Regions from separate parts of the Vallitalea maricola genome, predicted to be linked through region 3. Evidence: predicted binding sites of a transcription regulator. Region 3 holds the regulator's gene; each other region holds the start of a gene.
What was found. Region 3 encodes Rex, which represses fermentation and respiration genes when NADH is low (regulators of the CRP and FNR family bind a similar motif). Its sites were predicted from a motif close to ATTGTTAANTANTTAACAAT; they were not measured.
Positions count from the first base shown of each region.

Region 1 (6,695 bases), on a different contig from region 3:
ACCGCTTCTTCTCTATTATAAACATCATAAGGCAAAGCAGCTATATCCTCAGCGTACTTAACAGCTGGTCTTACACCAGAAAAAGGTCTAATTATCGCCATTGATTTCACTCCTAATTAGGAACGATTAAGACTAGTTCCTACTCATCTTAATTATTTTAATACTCTTACTTTAACTATACCTTCAATTTCCTTTAGTCCATCAACTATTTCATCAGTAATCTTGCTTTCTACATCAATTAAAGTATAAGCCCAGTCTTTTTTGCTCTTATTAATCATATCAATGATATTGATATTTTTTGAAGCAAGAGCAGTTGTTATATTGCTAACCATATATGGGATGTTTTTGTGATTAACTGCAATTCTGCCAGCATTATTACATACACCCATATTACATTCTGGATAGTTCACTGAATTAGTTATATTACCATTTTCAATATAATCTTTTACTTCACTTACTGCCATAACAGCACAATTCACTTCTGATTCTGGTGTTGATGCTCCTAGATGGGGGATACATACCACATTCTTCATATTAAGGACCTTATCATATGGGAAATCAGTTATATATCTTGCAACCTTACCAGATTCTAGAGCTTTTTCTAGATCAGCATCATTGCATAAGCCTGCTCTGGAGAAATTCAATAACCTAACTCCATCTTTCATAAGATTTATCTTTTCCTCATTAATCATACCTTTTGTAGCATCCATTAATGGAACATGTATAGTGATGTAATCTGATTTCATGAATAATTCATCAAGACTATCAGATTTTTGGATATTATGATTTAATTCCCATGCAGATTCAACTGATATGAATGGGTCATATCCTAATACTTGCATTCCTAGTCCTTTAGCAGCATTAGCAACCAAAACTCCTATAGCACCTAGTCCAATAACTCCTAATGTTTTCCCTTTAATTTCTGGTCCTACAAAATTGGATTTACCGGCTTCTACTAATTTAGCTACTTCTTCACCTTTACCTTTTAGAGTCTTAGCCCAGTCTATTGCTCCTGTAATATCTCTTGAAGCTAATAAAAGACCAGCCATAACTAATTCTTTAACTGCATTGGCATTGGCACCAGGTGTGTTAAAAACAACAATACCTTTTTCTGAACATCTATCAATAGGAATATTGTTAACCCCTGCACCTGCACGACCTATAGCTTCTAGATTATCAGGTAATTCCATATCATGCATTTTATAACTTCTTAGTAATATACCATTTGCATCTGCATCATCAACTATTTCAAACTTATCATTAAATAAGTTAAGACCTTCCTCAGCAATATTATTAAGTGTCTTAATCTTATACATTATTATCCGTCCTTCCTATGTATTATTTCTATAAAAACATGTCTACTTATTGTTTTCTTCAAACTCTTTCATGAAATCAACTAATTTCTTAACACCTTCTAAAGGCATTGCATTGTAGATACTAGCTCTCATACCACCAACAGTTCTATGTCCTTTTAGGTTAACCATACCTCTGTCTGCAGCTTCTTTGATAAATTTAGCATTAAGTTCATCTGTAGGCAGTACAAAAGGAATATTCATTAATGAACGGTCTTTTTTAACTACTGTTCCTTTGAATAATTTGCTATTATCAAGATAATCATAAAGTAATTTTGCTTTTTCTTCATTTCTTTTTTGAATAGCACCTATTCCACCTAATTCTTTTATCCATTCAAAAACCATACCAGCTACATAAATACTGTAAGTAGGAGGTGTATTGAACATTGAACCTTTATCAGAATGTGTTTTATACTTAAGCATTGTAGGCGTTATATCCAGAGGGTTACCTATTAAATCTTCTCTAATGATAACAACTGTTACACCAGCTGGTCCCATATTTTTTTGTGCGCCAGCATAGATAACACCATATTTACTAACATCTACTTCCTCAGATAATATATTGGATGACATATCAGCTACGATAGGCACGTCCCCTACATCTGGTAATTCATTGAACTTAGTTCCGTAGATAGTATTATTTGATGTTATGTGGAAATAATCTGCATCTTTTGTAAAAGTTTCTTTATCTAATTCTGGGATATGTGTAAAAGTTTTGTCTTCTGATGAAGCCACTACGTTAACTTCACCATATTTTTTAGCTTCTGCTATAGCTTTTTTTGACCATGCTCCTGTATTAACATAATCTGCTTTCTTGGAACCAGTTAATAAGTTAAGAGGAATCATAGCAAATTGAGTGGAAGCTCCACCTTGTAAGAATAATACCTTATAACTATCTGGAATATTCATTATTTCTCTAAGTGTCTTTTCTGCTGTGTCTATAATATCTTGGTAAGCAGCTGATCTATGGCTCATTTCCATAACAGACATACCAGTATTATTGTAATTAGTCATTTCTTTAGAAGCTTTTTCAAGTACTTCTATAGGTAACATAGATGGTCCTGCTGAAAAATTGTAAACTCTGTTCATTTTAATCACTCCAAATCGAAATTTTATATGTAACATATTTAACCATTTGCACTTTGTCTTTGCAAGACAAACATCATTGTCTGTCTTCAAACAAAATATTCAAACTATTTAACGTATAATTAAGTAATTATATTTAATAATTATATTATTGTTTGTTAAAAAAATGATAAACTTGCATGAGCCTAACATCTTATATAGTTTAATATGTTAATGCACTAAATATAATATATTATAAAAAGCCTAACTAGTCAAGAACAAAAGTTAGTTCCTTATGTGATACAAAAATGTATATTTACTTTTTACACCTTATAAATATACCACATTTTTCTCTATTTGTTAAATATTTATCAGCTTATAACAAAAAACGAAAAACTTTCCTAAACCAAACAGCAACATACTGTCCATATTAGAAAAGTTTAATCTTTTTTGTCCTGCAAAATACTACTCTATAAATAAAATCATAGAGTATTCATCGGCATAAGTTCCATCACTATATTTCAATGCATTTTTCTTAGTTCCATATTTCTCAAAACCTAGATTTTCGTACATTGAAATAGCTCTGGTATTTTGTGTAACAACTTCTAGTTCCAGTTGTTCAACACCTTTTTCTTTACACCACTTAATACATTCGTTCATCAGTATTTTTCCAATACCCTTGTTCCAATATTTTTTTCTAACAGATATACCCATAGCAGCTCTATGAAGATATCTTTTATTATTTGAAACTATTCCAACTGAGCAATTGGCTACGATTGTACCGTCTATCTCACCAACTAACAATTGGCTACTAACAGCATTCATGGTACTTTTAATAAAATCTCTTTCTTGTTCCAATGTGAAATTAAATTCACCAGGCTCACGTGCCAAGAATCTTGTTTCACTATCAACTGTCTGTAATAAATCAATTAAGCCTTGTGCGTCATCTTCGTCTGCATTACGTATAACAAGTTTATGACCATCTTTTAAAATATTCTTATTATATACTTTCATAAAATGCTCCCTATTTGAATTATTATTCGACAATTACATCTTCAATTGGTTTTCCTGGAGCTACCATTGGGAATACTTTATCATCTTTGTCAATAACACAATTTATAATTACTGGTTTAGTTTCTTCGATAGCTTTTTTGAAAACATCTTCCACTTGGTCTTTATTAGTTATATTGAAACCAACAGCTCCCATTGACTCAGCTAATTTTACATAGTCAAGATCTTGATTAAGAGTTGTGAAGGAGTATCTTTCGTCATAGAATAGAGTCTGCCATTGTCTAACCATACCTAGAACTCCATTATTAATAACTAGTACTATGATCTTAATGTTATGTCTTACTGCTGTTAATAATTCATTGAAGTTCATTCTAAAACTTCCATCACCAGCTATATTGACAACTATTTTATCTGGATTACCTACCTTAGCACCAAGACATGCCCCAAATCCATAACCCATAGTTCCAAGACCACCTGATGTCAAGAATTTTCTAGGTTCTTTGAACTTGTAATACTGTCCAGCCCACATTTGATGCTGACCTACTTCAGTAGTAATTATGGCTTCACCTTCTGTTATTTCATCCAATTTTTCAATAGCATATTGAGCACTTACACAATCTGTAGGATATTTTAGAGGATATTTTTCTTTTAAGTATTTTATTTCACTTAACCACTCTGTATGATTTTGTTCCTCTAACCTATCATTCAACTGTTGTAGTACTTTTTTGATGTCGCCTATCACAGAATGATAAGTCAATATATTCTTATTAACTTCTGCCGGGTCAACATCTATTTGAAGTACTCTTGCTTTATTAGCGAATTTATCTGGTTTTCCAATAACTCTATCACTGAATCTAGCTCCAACTACAATAAGCAAATCACATTCAGTTACACCCAAGTTACTGGCTTTTGAACCATGCATTCCTATCATACCTGTATATAGGTCGTCATTTGTTGGAAATCCACCAATACCCATCAAACTACATGTAACTGGTGCTTGAACTTTGTCAGCAAAACCCTTTAATTCCTTAGCTGCTTCTGAGATTATTACTCCTCCGCCTGCATAAATATAAGGCTTTTTAGAATTCTTAATTAATTCTATAGCTTCTTCAATAGATTCTGTTGTAATATTCTTAGAGCATCTGCTGACCTTCTTAGGTACCATAGGCTCATATTCTGTTTGGTTAGCTGTTACATCCTTTGGTATATCAATAAGAACAGGACCAGGTCGTCCCTCTTTAGCTGTATAGAAAGCTTCTCTAATAATATCAGCTAAATCATTAACATCCTTTACAATATAATTGTGTTTAGTAATAGGCATAGTAACACCAGTTATATCAACTTCCTGAAAACTATCTCTACCAAGTAATGATACAGGAACATTACCTGTAATAGCAACCATTGGTACAGAGTCCATATAAGCAGTAGCTATACCTGTAACCAAGTTAGTTGCACCTGGACCAGAAGTAGCTATAACAACGCCGACTTTTCCAGTTGACCTAGCATAACCATCAGCTGCGTGAGATGCTCCTTGTTCATGAGATGTAAGAATATGCTTAATACTATCCATATTTTTATATATTTCATCATATATGTTCAGAACAGCACCACCTGGATATCCAAATACTGTATCAACACTTTGCTCTTTCAAACATTCAATTACAATCTGTGCTCCTGTTAATTTCACTCTATCATCTCCTTCTTACATCTTCATGTAAATCTATTTTTTATTTCTATTCTAAAATTGCTCCTGTACTTGCAGATTTTACTAATTTAGCATATCTTGCCAAGTAACCTTTTTTAATCTTAGGTTCTTTAGGAACAAAAACTTTTCTTCTTACTTCTAATTCTTCCTCAGTTACCTTAAGATTTATTGAGCCTTTTTCTATATCAATTTCAATAGTATCATTCTCTTTTACAAGTCCTATATTTCCACCGTCAGCTGCTTCAGGAGATACATGTCCAATTGCCGCTCCTCTTGTAGCTCCACTAAATCTACCGTCTGTGATAAGGGCTACTTCTTTATCAAGTCCCATACCAGCTAAAGCTGAGGTCGGTGAAAGCATTTCTCTCATACCTGGACCGCCTTTTGGTCCTTCATAACGTATTACTACTACATCACCTTTTTTGATCATTCCATCATAGATAGCTTTTATAGCTTCATCTTCTGAATCATAGACTCTAGCAGGTCCAGTATGTTGTAACATCTGTTTGGCTACTGCTGATTTCTTGACTACGCAACCATCTGGAGCAATATTACCTTTTAATACTGCGATTCCTCCAGTTTTACTGTGTGGATCATCTATTGGTCTAATAACATTTTCGTCTCTATTCACTGCTTTTTCTATATTCTCACCTACTGTTTTACCAGTAACTGTCATCAAATCAGTATTCAATAGGTCTTTAGTAGATAATTCTTTCATAACAGCTTGAACACCACCAGCCTTATACAAATCTTGTATATGATAAGGTCCTGCTGGACTTAACTTGCATAGATTAGGCGTTTTACTGCTTATTTCATTAGCAATATCAAGATTAAGTTCTACTTCGGCTTCATGAGCTATGGCAGGTAGATGCAACATACTATTAGTACTACATCCTAGAGCCATATCCACTGTCAAAGCATTTTGAAATGTTTTTTCATTCATTATATCTCTTGGTCTAATGTCTTTTTCAAGTACCTTCATTACTGCCATACCTGCCATTTTTGCAAGTCTTATTCTCTCAGAATATATAGCAGGGATTGTACCATTGCCAGGAAGTCCTAACCCTAATACTTCTGTTAAGCAATTCATACTGTTTGCAGTGAACATTCCTGAACATGAACCACAGCTTGGACAAGCGTTATTCTCACATTCATATACTTCATCTTCACTCATTGAACCAGCTTTAAACGCACCTACAGCTTCAAAAACACTATTAAGGTCAAGGTCTTTACCTTTTTTATTTATAGATATCATAGGACCACCACTTACTACAACTGTAGGTAAGTTAAGTCTTGCAGCAGCCATCAACATACCTGGAACGATTTTATCACAGTTAGGAACCATAACAAGAGCATCAAAACCATGTGCCATAGCCATTGCTTCTATAGAATCAGCAATCAATTCTCTTGTTACCAATGAATAATGCATTCCTACATGTCCCATTGCAATACCATCACATACTCCTATAGCTGGGAATACTATTGGTGTACCACCAGACATTAGTACTCCAGTTTTAACTGCATCAACTATAGTATCAAGGTGCACATGACCTGGAACTATA
Region 1 is NZ_BTPU01000030.1:8,000-14,694, forward strand. It holds gene AACQ14_RS10205 (DUF1015 domain-containing protein) at 1-101, opposite strand, end outside; gene AACQ14_RS10210 (phosphoglycerate dehydrogenase) at 153-1,316, opposite strand; gene serC (3-phosphoserine/phosphohydroxythreonine transaminase) at 1,359-2,441, opposite strand; gene AACQ14_RS10220 (GNAT family N-acetyltransferase) at 2,883-3,431, opposite strand; gene ilvB (biosynthetic-type acetolactate synthase large subunit) at 3,454-5,115, opposite strand; gene ilvD (dihydroxy-acid dehydratase) at 5,162-6,695, opposite strand, start outside.
Region 1: the regulator Rex is predicted to act here: its motif matches at 2,593-2,612, upstream of serC (3-phosphoserine/phosphohydroxythreonine transaminase).

Region 2 (6,695 bases), on a different contig from region 3:
TCTCTATTGCTATTTTTACACTTTCTTCATTGGTAACATCACAAACTACAGCAATAACTTTACGGCCTGTATTCTCGATTTCAGCTTTTACTTCGTTTAGTTTTTCAATACGTCTTGCCAATAATGCAACATCTGCTCCAGCTTTTGCATAGGCAAGGGCCGCATCTGCTCCAAGTCCTGAACTTGCTCCTGTTACTACAGCTACTTTTCCAGTTAAATCAAATAAATTTTCCATGTGTAAACATCCTTTCCTCTTATTATATTAAAGGAGATAATAGTATCTCCAATTATTAACTTATATACGCCCTGTTTCCATAAATGTTGTACGATCATAGCGTCCTGTTAACAAATATGGAACGACATCATTAGCTTCTAATTTCTCTATTAATTTTAATTTATGTACTAACAAGCTATTCTTAGAATAAGCGCCGCCTATGATGGTATTAATTGGGAGTTCTGCCCATGGGTCATCAATACTTGACTTTAAATCAAGTGACACTATCCCCGGATCCCATGATTGGTAATTATATTCGCACTGATTCATAAGTAATGCTCCATTTAGGAAATGGGATTCACCATTTTCATCTGGTTGACGGTCAAAGTGGAAATAGAAACCCCCTCCAAATGTCTGTTTTCCTGCTGCTGGGAATTGATAAAGAGCAGCAGTCAGAGGATTATTATATTCCCCTAATTTCATTGTTGCTTCTACAAGCTGTGTCCCTCTTCTGGTTACTCCTGCTGTTACCGTATCACCATTTCTTCTAATAACAAATTCTGCTCCTAGCTTCTTAGGAATACTTCCATTGTCACGACCACATTGTACTGCCATCTCGGCTCCAGGTCCTCCAAGTACTAAGCCCAGCGTATATAAGCCAAGGGATTTACCATAGGTAGCATAAACGCCTAGAATTGCTTCATAGTAGTCATCTGCAAATGTTGGATTATTAACATGGCAAATAGATAGAGTTACTACCGGCATAGAAAATGGTTTTAATGGTGGAGGCAATATCCTTTTAATTGCTGCTGGGTCAGTAAGATAACTGATGTAGAGTCCTTCCTGATTATCCATGAGAGAGATCTTCCCGAAGTGCGGAATGTCTTCTTTGGGAACTCTAAAGCTTGGAGCTTTATGTTTTTCTATAAATAGTCCACGTCCAACTTCATAACCTGTACGTACTGCAGGTGCAATTATTCCATCTTTTATAGCACTTCCTATTAATTTCACTTTTACATTCTTTGCCTCTAATTCAGAAGCCAAAGATTGATCCGGTCTAAATCCAAGGCAAAGTACTATTGCATCTACAGATACAGTTACTTTCTTATGGTTTTCCAATTCCTCAAGTACAACACTATCTGTTTTTATCTCTTTCAAGGAATGTCCCAGTAAATAATTGACATCAGATTTAGCCAAGCGTCCACAAACATCAGCTACATTGGTATGGTTTGCATTTGGTGCTGGTTTGTCAAGCATATCAATAATTGCAACATGATTTCCCTCTGCACACAAATATTCTGCTGTCTCAAGTCCTGTAAGTCCTGCACCGATAACAGCTACTTTTTTCCCTTTTAGTTGAGATTTACCTGAAAGTACCGATTCTACCGTCAATACATTGTCACCATTTACCCCAGGAATTTTTTTAGGAACGATTGATACAGAGCCTGTAGCAAGAATTACTGCATCCGGTTTATATGCCATAATCCTATCTGTAGTTGCTTCTGTATTTAATTTTACTTCTACTCCAAGTCGTTCAAATTCACTATTATAGTAATCTGAAATCCACTGCATACGTTCCTTAAATGGCGGTTTCTTAGCCAAATTAATGGTTCCTCCAAGTTCACTTTGGCGATCAATAAGAGTCACTTTTACCCCACGTAGTGCAAGGGTCTGTGCTGCACACATTCCAGCGGGACCGCCACCAACAACAATTACAGTATGTCCTTTGGTATCATGCACCAGATTCCCATATTTTCGTTCTCTTGCATATCTTGGGTTTAATGCACATTCTGGTGGTAAGCCGGCGGCATTATATTCATTCAAACTTTCAAAGCAACGCAGGCAGGAGATACATTTACGTAATTCTTTTTCTCTTCCCTCGTATACTTTTTTACCCCACTCTTCATCAGCATTCCAAGTACGCCCCATGGAAACAAAGTCTACCACACCATCTTCTAGGAATTTTTCTGCTACTGCAGGTTCTCTAATAACTGATACACCAATTATAGGAATTTTTACATGACTTTTTACTGCTAAAATCATGTCATGTCTCCAACCTTGTGGGAAAGAAATAGGTTCAATGCAGGTCATTCCTGTTTCATATAATCCACAACTGCAATCAATAAAATCAATACTTGCCTTCTCTAAAGCCATGGCTATTTTTACACCATCTTCAATATGTATATATTCTTCTGTTACACCGGTCTTATCTAGAAATTCTTCTACACTTAATCGAACGCCTATTGAGAAATCTCGACCACATTCTTTACGAATTCCTTCAATAATTTCAGTAATCATTCTTAGACGGTTTTCAAAACTTCCACCATATTCATCTTCTCGTTTATTTGTATAAGGAGACAGAAACTGATGTAGCAGATACCCATGTGCTGCGTGCAATTCCACGCCATCACAACCTGCCTTTTGTACTCTGACTGCACCTTGAATAAACTGTTGAATCAATTGTTTTACTTCATCTACGGTGAGTGCACGTGTTTCCTGTTTTAATAATTTACATGGAATTGGAGATGGTGCAACTACTGGCTGACCTCCGATAAGCTTAGAGACCGTTTCACGTCCTGGATGATGCAGCTGAATAAAAATCTTGCTGCCGTGCTTATGTACTGCTTCTGCAAGTTTAGCCAGCGGTTCAATATGCCTATCCTTTGTAACTGATAGCTGTCTCATAAGGCCTGCTCCATGCACATCATTGATACGCGTAATTTCTGGTATGATAAGTCCTGCACCGCCAATCGCTCTTGCTTCATAGAAAGTAATCATTTCTTCAGACGGTGTTCCATCAAGATTGGCAAGTCCACACCCCATTGGAGACATGACTAAACGGTTCTTAATAGTTACCTTTCCAATGTTTCCTGATTCAAATAATTTGTTATACATTTTTTACCTCCTGATTATATAAACCAACGTTATAATGTCATAAGGATACATGAAAAACAGTGATTTCTCAACGTGTATGATGAATGATAAAAATTTGACAATTTGTTCATGGTGCACTATAGTAAAATTATTATTTAAATTAATTATTATAGAAATGAGGGAAACTATGACATTTACAAAGTTGGTAGATAGAATGTCAGAAGAATATTCTATAGATATCTTATCTAAAGGAGAAGATTTAGAAATACAGGATGTAGCTTTGATTGATAACAAGCATGAAAATACCATTAAGAGTACTCTTTATTTTGGTTATGATAAACAATTAAGAAATAGAGTGTCTGTTCCATCTCAATGCATTATTGCACGCACCAATTGCACAACACCTCCCCTTTCCACTGTGGGTAATGTTGCTTTGGTATCAGAAGACTCCTTATTTACCATATTCAATGATGCAAAAACTTTGATTGAAACAACTCGTCGTAAAGGAATCTTTGAGGAACTTACTGCTCTTGCAGATAAAACCCATAACATTGATACCGTTATAGATGCTGCCTCTGTAATGCTTGGAAATTCTTTGCTTTTCTGTGATATGAACTTTAAAATCATTGCCAGTTCTACATCTATTCCTGTCGTTGATCCTCTTTGGAAAGATAATATAAAACAGGGATACTGCTGTTATGAATTTATAAGCCAGATAAAAGAATTGAAAACAATACGAAATACATCTGAGACTACAGCAGCTGTAGAAGTTACCTGCACAAAATCTCCTTATCGTAAGTTAAGCAGTAAAGTTTTTCATAATCGAATACAGATTGGATTTCTATTGATGATTGAAGGAGAGAACAATTTTCTTCCTTCCCATTTTGAAATGCTAAGCACAATAAGCCATGTTATCAGCTATACCATTGATTATTATACACCGGATCTATTTGAAGGAAATAGTCTTTTCCATGATTTATTATATGATATGCTGATTGGAGCGCCTTCCAAGGATATTATGCCAAAACTCACAAAACTTCATTTTCCATCCAAGATGCTGGTTTTATTCATTCGCCCTACAAGATATCTGGGAAGACAGTATTTGAAAAATTTTATATGTAAGAATCTAAAAGCACGAATTCCGGGTACCCATGTTACCTATCATAAAAACGGTATCGTTGCAGTTATTCCGTTAAAAGAAGATGCTGAAACGGATCAGGAACTGCTCAAAATATTGAAGGACTTTTCCAAAAAGGAACATATACGAATTGGCGTCAGTAATTCTTTTACCAGTATTGAAAACTTTGTAAGCTACTATGAACAAGCTTATGCAGCATTAGAGCTAGGTCAGAAATTAAAACCAGAAGAATTGGTATGCCGCTATCTAAACTATCAGGTTTTTGATTTGTTTTCGGAAGTAAAAAATCCTGATAGATTAGGACGATTCTGCCATCCTGCTTTGGCAATTCTTAGGCAGTATGACCATAAAAACAGTTCGCAACTATATAAAACCCTATGTATCTTCATAGATAAAGGATGTAGCATTAAATTAGCTTCAGAGAGCCTATATATTCATCGAAATTCCCTTGTCTATCGTTTAAATCGTATCACTGAGATATGCCGAATTGATCTTTCAGATACTCATACTCTTTTCTTGCTTCGGCTTTCTTTCCTCATAGATCGATATAATGAACTGAATTCAAGCATAGAATGGCAATAATCCTCTTTTAGCTACTTACTAAAATAACAAATTACCACCGAGATAGAAGATTATCCGGTGGTTTATTTTAAAATCTGTAAATGAGACGAAGGAATTATTTGCAATTTGAACTATGCAAAACTCTATGACGGATTCCTCATTAGATAAGTCATAATCTCCCGCAATTGGCTCCTTTCCCCATATACCTGTGCGATGATATTTAAGAATAAAAATCTTTCTCTTATTCCTCAATATTAGAATGAGAAGCGTAATATACCATTCTTTTTTGATACTTAATAATTGGTAAAGCACTTACCAATCCTAATATGCCTAATATAATTACCTCAAAAGACATAAGCCCTTTGTAGATATAACTCCATACAGCAAAGGCCAAAAAAATTCTAAATCTATTGGTGCCTCAAAATTAATAATAAGTATATTGTTATGCTTTTATGGCCCAACGCATTTTAGTAGAACGAGCACGACTATTAAGACGACATTCCTCTGTTGATGGTCTAATAATGTCCGGAGCAATTTCTTGGTAGACACCTTCACGTAATAAACGCTTAAAGGATTTTTTAACGAGACGATCTTCTCCTGAATGAAAAGAAAGTATCGCTACACGTCCTCCTGGAGCAAGGCTATCAGGAAGTTTTTCCAAAAATTCATATAATACTTCGTACTCATTATTAACATCAATTCTTAAAGCTTGAAAAGTTCTTTGACAAGATTTTTTAATCTCATCTTTTCTTTTATCTATTGGGATGAATTGTAGAGCATCATTGATTATACATTGTAACTGGGTTGTTGTTGTAATATCTGTCCCTTTTTTTATTTTAGATATAATAGCACGAGATATTTCTTCTGCATAAGGTTCATCTGCATTTTCAATCAACATGCCTTGTAACTCATCTTTTGAAATTTCTTTTAATCGCTCCGCAGCAGATATACCCTTGTTGGGATTCAATCTTAAATCTAGGGGGCCTTCATTCTTATATGAAAATCCTCTATCAGGATTATCTATTTGCATCGAAGATACACCTAGATCCGCTAATACAAAATTCAGCGGTCCTGACCCGGCTGTTATTTGATCTATGTTGGAAAAGTTCATTTGCTGGATAGTTAAAATTTTATCATCATAGCCTAACTTCTCTAAACGCTCCCTAGTACGTGTTAATTCAATAGAGTCAACATCCAGTGCATACAAATGTCCTTTTGAGTCTAGACATTTAAGCATTTCCAAAGCATGACCACCATAACCTAATGTTGCATCTAATCCAATTTGTCCAGGAACGATTTGTAAGAATTCCAATATTTCTTTCACGCAAATCGAAATATGCATACCCGCAGGTGTACTCCCTTTACGAATAACATGTGCTACTGTATCCCCATATTTTTCTGGCTGGAGTTCTTTATATTTTTCTTTATAAGATCTAGGATGAGTCCCTTTATATCTAACACGTCGCTTATGTTTTTGTTCTTGCTTATCCATTGTATAACCTCTCTTTTTTTATAGGTATTATTAGTGAATTGTAACACCATTTCTACAAAATTTATATTTTCTGTGCAACTATTAAAAATCTATGTTTAGTACCTTTTAAGAAATGATAAGACTATCATAGGATAATCCACGTAAAAATTATATCATTCACCAACATGCCAGTCAATTTCATTTCCTATAACCTAAGATATTAAGACTGTAAATGCTATAATCAAAATATAGGAAAGTTCCAGCATGAAAATGTAGGAATTTATACATTTTTGTTTTAGCATTTTTGTTATAATTGTGCCATCAATCCATGTGGAAGGGGACACAATTATGTGAGTAGATATTCAGATTTTTATTAAACAATACCCAAAAGAGGAGAGATGCCTATTGATAAGTAGTATGTTGTCAACGCAAACGAT
Region 2 is NZ_BTPU01000063.1:2,408-9,102, reverse strand. It holds gene AACQ14_RS17355 (SDR family NAD(P)-dependent oxidoreductase) at 1-235, opposite strand, end outside; gene AACQ14_RS17350 (oxidoreductase) at 296-3,109, opposite strand; gene AACQ14_RS17345 (PucR family transcriptional regulator) at 3,276-4,808, shown strand; gene rsmH (16S rRNA (cytosine(1402)-N(4))-methyltransferase RsmH) at 5,230-6,279, opposite strand.
Region 2: the regulator Rex is predicted to act here: its motif matches at 3,192-3,211, upstream of AACQ14_RS17350 (oxidoreductase).

Region 3 (6,695 bases):
GACATATATTTATTATTTTTATAATATACTCTTGGTATTCTTTTACCTAACTGACATACAACTTCATAATTTATTGTACCTTTAATCTTAGCGATATCATCCGCAGTAATTTCATTATGCCCCTGCTTACCGATTAAAACCACTTCATCAAAATCTTTCACATCAGGTATATCTGTAATATCGACCATAAATTGATCCATACATATTCTACCCAATATATTGGCAAATTGTCCTCCTATCAATACTCTACCTTTAGAAGATAACAGCCTATCATATCCATCTCCATAGCCAACTGGAATAGTTGCTATTTTTGACTTCCTCTTTGTGATATATGTTCCCCCGTAACCGATAGGAGTACCTTCCTCTACTTCTTTTATATGTATAATATGGCTGATTAGTGATAAAACCGGCTGTAATTTCACATTATCCTTAATTACCTCATCTGATGGATATAATCCATATAATGATATACCAAGTCTCACCAAATCCAAATGTGTACTATCCAAGTCAATTATTCCTGCACTATTTGCTACATGTTTAATGGGTATATAGATACTATTACTCTCTAATTTTCCAATAAACTCATTATAAATCTTTAATTGATTAGTAGTAAAAGTCTTATCTAATTCATCTGCTTTAGATAAATGAGTATAAATACCTTCAATTTCAATATTAGGCAAATTATATATATCTTTGATTATACTAACAGATTCGTCATTAGGTACAAAACCAATTCTACCCATTCCAGTATCCACTTTAATATGTATTTTACCTCTTTTACCAGATTCACAAGCTATATCTGATATATTTTTAGCTGCTATATAATTATATACAGTCTGAATTAAATCGTATTCTACCAGTTTTTCAGCTAAATTAACCGGTGTATATCCTAGAATCAGTATTTGTTTATCAATACCATTTTTTCTTAGGCTAATACCTTCTTCTATAGTCGCAACAGCAAATCTTTCAATTCCACAATTAATTAGTTCTTTTGAGATAGGAATCGCACCATGGCCATAACCATCTGCCTTCACAACAGGCATTAATGTACTGTTTGATGATATTCTATTTTTGAAATTAGTTATATTATGTATTATTGCATCCAAGTCTATACGGGCATATACTCTTTCGTACATTTTCACACTTTCCTCCAAATATTAAACATTCTAGTTTACAGTCTCTATTTTATTGTATTAAAACACTAATATTATACTACTTATTGTAATTTAAAGCCAGTAATGTTGTCCTTAGCTTTATTAATTAAACTTAGATAGTATTATAGACCATAAACTTATAATAGTATACCTTTATTTATTTACAAATAGAATATTCATTTACAGTTTTTAATTATAAAAATATAGTTAGGATAGTATAATTACTTTCCTAACTTATTATAAAACTTATATATTATATTATTATTCATTAAGACTTGATTTAATTACATAAGGTATATTACATATTATATCATTAGCAATAAGCCCATGTTCTCCTTTATCATCTTTAGCCTTATCACCAGCTTTACTATGGATATATACGCCTAATATTGCGGCATCTGAGGCATTTAATCCTTGTCCTAACAATGATACAATAATACCTGTTAAAACGTCTCCAGAACCAGCTGTGGCCATTCCTGAATTACCATATATATTAATATTAACCATTCCATTAGGAGAAGAAATTATTGTTCTAGCACTTTTCAAAACACATGTAATTTTATAGTTCTTACTAAGTTCTACTGCTACTTTTATTGTATTATTTGTAATCTCCCCAATATCATAATCAATAAGCCTTGACATTTCACCTAGATGTGGAGTAATTATTACCTCACATTTTCGATTATTCAATATTTCTTTGTCTTTTGATAAGGCGTTAATTCCATCAGCATCAACAACTATGGTCTTATTAAAATTACTGATTACAATTTCAAGTATCTCTCTTGTAATATTGTCATTCCCAAGTCCTGGTCCTATAGCAATAGTATCAGCCCACCCAAGCATTTCTAATAGTTTTTCTTTGTCTTCATTGGATATATTAATATCAGCCCTGCTATAAGTCTCTACAACTGCTTCTGGCACTTTTGTCGTAACTACACTAGACACAGACTCTTCAATAAATGTCTTGACTAATCCTGCTCCTGTACGATAAGCCGATAAAGAAGTCAAAACGGCTGCTCCTGACATTTTGCTGGTACCTGCAATAACTAAGACTTTTCCATAAGAACCTTTATGAGACATCTTTACTCTATTAGGTATAAAATATCTTGCTAGATTATCATCCATTATTGTGGTGTGAGAATTAATTCTTTCTACAGATATATTAGGTATACCTATATCTGTAACAACTAGATCACCTACATAGTTAGCTCCAGGATATAAAAGCAAGCCCACCTTTGGCAAACAGAATGTAACTGTCTTATCAGCACACACTGAATCCCCTAGAATCTGACCATCATCAGAATTAACTCCAGAAGGTATGTCAATAGCTATTCTATAAGCATTCGCTCTATTTATAATCTTAATAGCTTCTAAGTATTTTCCTGTTATCTCTCTACATAGACCAGTTCCAAAAATAGCATCATAGATGACATCGCAGTCATTAACTATATTTTTGAACTCATCAATCTGTTTATCATCATAGAATTCATGTATATCAATATTTAATTGTCTAGCTATATCATAGTTTATTTTGGCATCACCTTTAATTTTGCTAGAATCCCCTATTATGATTATAGAAACTTTTACATTATTACAGCTAAGTATTCTACCTATTGCAAATCCATCTCCGCCATTATTTCCTATGCCACAGCAAATAACAACATTATTGCTCTCTTTCAGTAACTGTATAGTTTCACTAACTACAGACATTGCTGCATTCTCCATTAAAACAATACCAGGTATACCTATCTCTTCAATAGTATACCTATCAATTTCCTTCATTTCATAACTTTTGACAACCTTCAACCCAAATCTCTCCTTTTAACTAAGTTACTCCCCTAATGCAATAGCTGTTACATTATCCCTTGAATGTGATATTGACACATGTATCGTAGAAATATCAAGTTGTCTCGCTAAATCCTTAGCACCATTATATAAAACTACATAGGGCTTGCCTTTATCATCACGTAAAACCTCAATATCAATAGGAGTAAAATGTACAAATCCTGTCCCAAGGACCTTAGAAACTGCTTCTTTGACAGCAAAATTACCAGCTATTGTTTCACCTCTATAATTTTTAGTTTCAAATAATTTATTTTCGTTGGATGTAAAATATTTTTCCAGGAATCTTTTATTGAGAATCGCCTTTTCTATTCTACTGACTTCAATAATATCATTACCTATTCCTTTTATCATTTACTTCCTCCCAGATATTTTTTATCATATAATTCAATGATTTCATATCCTACTAGATCATGCATATAAGAATACATCTTATCATATTCTTCCTTCGCTTCTGTTTGTCTGACAGCTTTTTCTTTTAATTCTGCCCTAACTTTTTCAATCCATTCATTTAATTCATCTAATTCATTCTTAGTATTAAACATTCGCATATAACAATCTTGCATTGTATATTCTAACAATTCTTTATTAGTCGTTTGAATTTCTCTTGGCATATTCTCCATTCTTGATTCCATCTTATCTATCTTAACTTTTATGTCATTGATATATTTCTTGCTTTTTTCCATTTCGCCTATTGCTTTATCATCTTCATCTTCTATGGCTTCTTTCATATTATCAACTATATCAACCATCATTTTCTTTTTAAGTAAAGTATATTCCTTCAAATCGTTAGTAAGTTGTCCTTGTTCACCAAGGAGTTTATTAAGCTTTTTTTCAAGTTCAACTATTTTTTTTGGTTTTCTATTATTTTTAAATAGTTCATGCCATCTATTGTCCAATGTTAATATATGTACTTTTTTTTCTATATTAATTGGCTTCTCTATCTTTTGCTTTGAAAAAAACATGCTTTCACGTCCTTATTATTTATATATACTTAATTTAAACCTACTTAGTAATATAATAAAAATTTTCTATATTAATTATATCGTAACAAACTCTTATATTCTATAGCACAATATAATTAAAAGGTACCCATATATATGAGTACCTAATACCTCTAAGAATAGTTATTCATTCTTAAAAACATAAATTACAGACGCTTATTTATATTCTCTCTTTGATATTATATGACAGAGTCATAAGACTATCCAACAAATGTACATTTTCAACTATAACATTTTTATTGGATAATTTCAGGTCAATAGGAGCAAAATTCCATATTCCTTTTATACCATAACTAACTAAGTCATTAGCAACTTTTGGTGCTTTTTGCTTAGGTAATGTTAAAATTGCCAAATCAATACTATTTTCTTTTATGAAATTTCCCATTTCATCTAAATCCTTAATCTCAATGCCTCTTACAGTTATACCGATAAGCCTCGGGTTAACATCAAATAATCCTTTAACTTCAAAACCTCTTTTATCAAAATTAGTATAATTAGCAAGTGCTTGACCCAAGTTTCCTGCTCCAACAATAATTGTATTATATTTATTCTCAAGACCAAGTATCTTACCTATAGCGTTATATAAATATTCAACATTATAGCCGTAACCTTGCTGACCAAAACCGCCAAAATTATTTAAATCTTGTCTTATTTGAGAAGCTGTTACACCCATTCTGTTACTCAATTCTTTGGAGGAAATCCTTACAACATCGTTTTCTAATAAGTCTCCTAAGTATCTGTAGTATTTTGGTAATCTTTTAATTACCGCTGTTGATATTTTCTTTTGTATCATATAATCAATCCCCAATCCTTGATACTATTTTGGAACTTTTATACAAATAATTATATATGGTTGTTAAATCTATGTCAAATAATCAAATGCTGATAAACCCTTATTGTTTATGTATTATCATAGTATAAATTATTAACACAAATCCTATATTTAGTAAATATAGTTAAAAACAATCAATTGTTTATTGTATACAATCTATATTTTATAAATTATACCATAAAACTCTGGTATTTTACCAGCTTTTTCTAGAAAATTATACTTATAAAAAATTTTAATATCCTAAATTTCATACATATTTGTATTCCATAAACGCTGTATGTTACTTGCAACATATAAAATGGATATAAAAAATTAATTCTATACCCTTTTTTAATTGTTAAGTTTAATTATATATTTTTTAATATAAATACCTTGATATTACTATTAACTTAATATATTATCTATAAAAATTCTTTTCCTAAATATTTATTAATAGCATCTTTAGTTTTTTTTGTATAGTTTGCATCAGTGTATAATATTCTTTGTATTGTTCTTTGAGATAAATTGGATTCTTTTGCTAGATCCTTGATAGTTATTTTATTCTCAACCATATAATTCCCTAGCTCTTTTCTCTTTATCTCGTCTTTTTTGTATTGTCTATTGTAAAAATAAGTAGTATTGACCTTAGAACTTATTTGTCCTAATTTTCTTTTACGTTGGTAATCAAGACATTTTTCACATTGCTTAACACCTCTAATAAGTGATTCTTGTGATAGAGGTTTACCACACCTTATACATTGTTTTCTCTCCACACGAGCTTTTCTCAATTTTTTCATATAACCTGCATTACGACTCAAGTCATCATCCCCTTTAGAAAAGTTCTTTTATCATATATATGTTGTCCCAAAGAAATTTATTCTTATGTATGAACAAATAGGTTACTTCTCGTTTGGCAAAGAACTATCACAATAGATATTTATATATTTACCAAAAACCTCTAATTTTAAACCCTTAAACTTTTCAAAACCAGTGATTAATGGTATCATAGTATGGTAATTTTAATATTATAGGAGGCAACTATGATTTTATCATGTAAAAATATATGCAAAGCATTTGTAACAAATACAGTACTAGACAATGTAAACTTCTGGCTGGAAAAAGGAGATAAAGCAGCTATAGTAGGTATTAATGGAGCCGGTAAATCAACGCTGTTCAAGATTATTACCAATGAATTAGAAGCAGATTCAGGACAAGTTATAATTAATAGTTTAACAAAACTTGGCTACCTATCACAAAATAGTACTCTATCATCGGAAAAAACTATTTATGATGAAATGCTATTAACATGCAAAGAAATAATCCAAATGGAAAACACCTTAAGAGAATATGAAGTAAAAATGTCTAAGCTAGATAATGATAGTGAAACTCTAGATTCACTTATGAAATCATACTCAAATCTACAGCATACTTTTGAACTTAATAATGGATATAGCTATAAAAGTAATATAAAAGGTGTGTTAAAAGGTCTAGGATTTGGTGAAGAAGATTTTACTGCTAATATATCCACCTTATCAGGAGGACAAAAAACGAGGGTAGCTCTAGCAAAAATACTTCTTGAAAAACCAGATATATTACTATTAGACGAGCCAACTAACCATCTAGATATTAAAGCATGTGAATGGTTGGAAGGTTTCTTATGTAATTATCAAGGTACTGTTATAATTATCTCACATGACCGTTATTTCCTTGATAAAATAGTGAATAAGGTTATAGAAATAGAAAACACTCAATCACATATTTATAACGGTAATTACAGCTTTTATATCAAGCACAAAGCCATCAATCAAGATATTGAAGTCAAACATTATATAGAACAGCAAAAAGAAGTAAAAAGGCAGGAAGAAGTAATTCGTGAACTTAGGT
Region 3 is NZ_BTPU01000007.1:25,442-32,136, reverse strand. It holds gene alr (alanine racemase) at 1-1,142, opposite strand, end outside; gene AACQ14_RS02660 (NAD(P)H-hydrate dehydratase) at 1,416-2,960, opposite strand; gene acpS (holo-ACP synthase) at 2,985-3,350, opposite strand; gene AACQ14_RS02650 (coiled-coil domain-containing protein) at 3,347-3,961, opposite strand; gene AACQ14_RS02645 (redox-sensing transcriptional repressor Rex) at 4,161-4,793, opposite strand; gene AACQ14_RS02640 (helix-turn-helix domain-containing protein) at 5,234-5,629, opposite strand; gene abc-f (ribosomal protection-like ABC-F family protein) at 5,852-6,695, shown strand, end outside.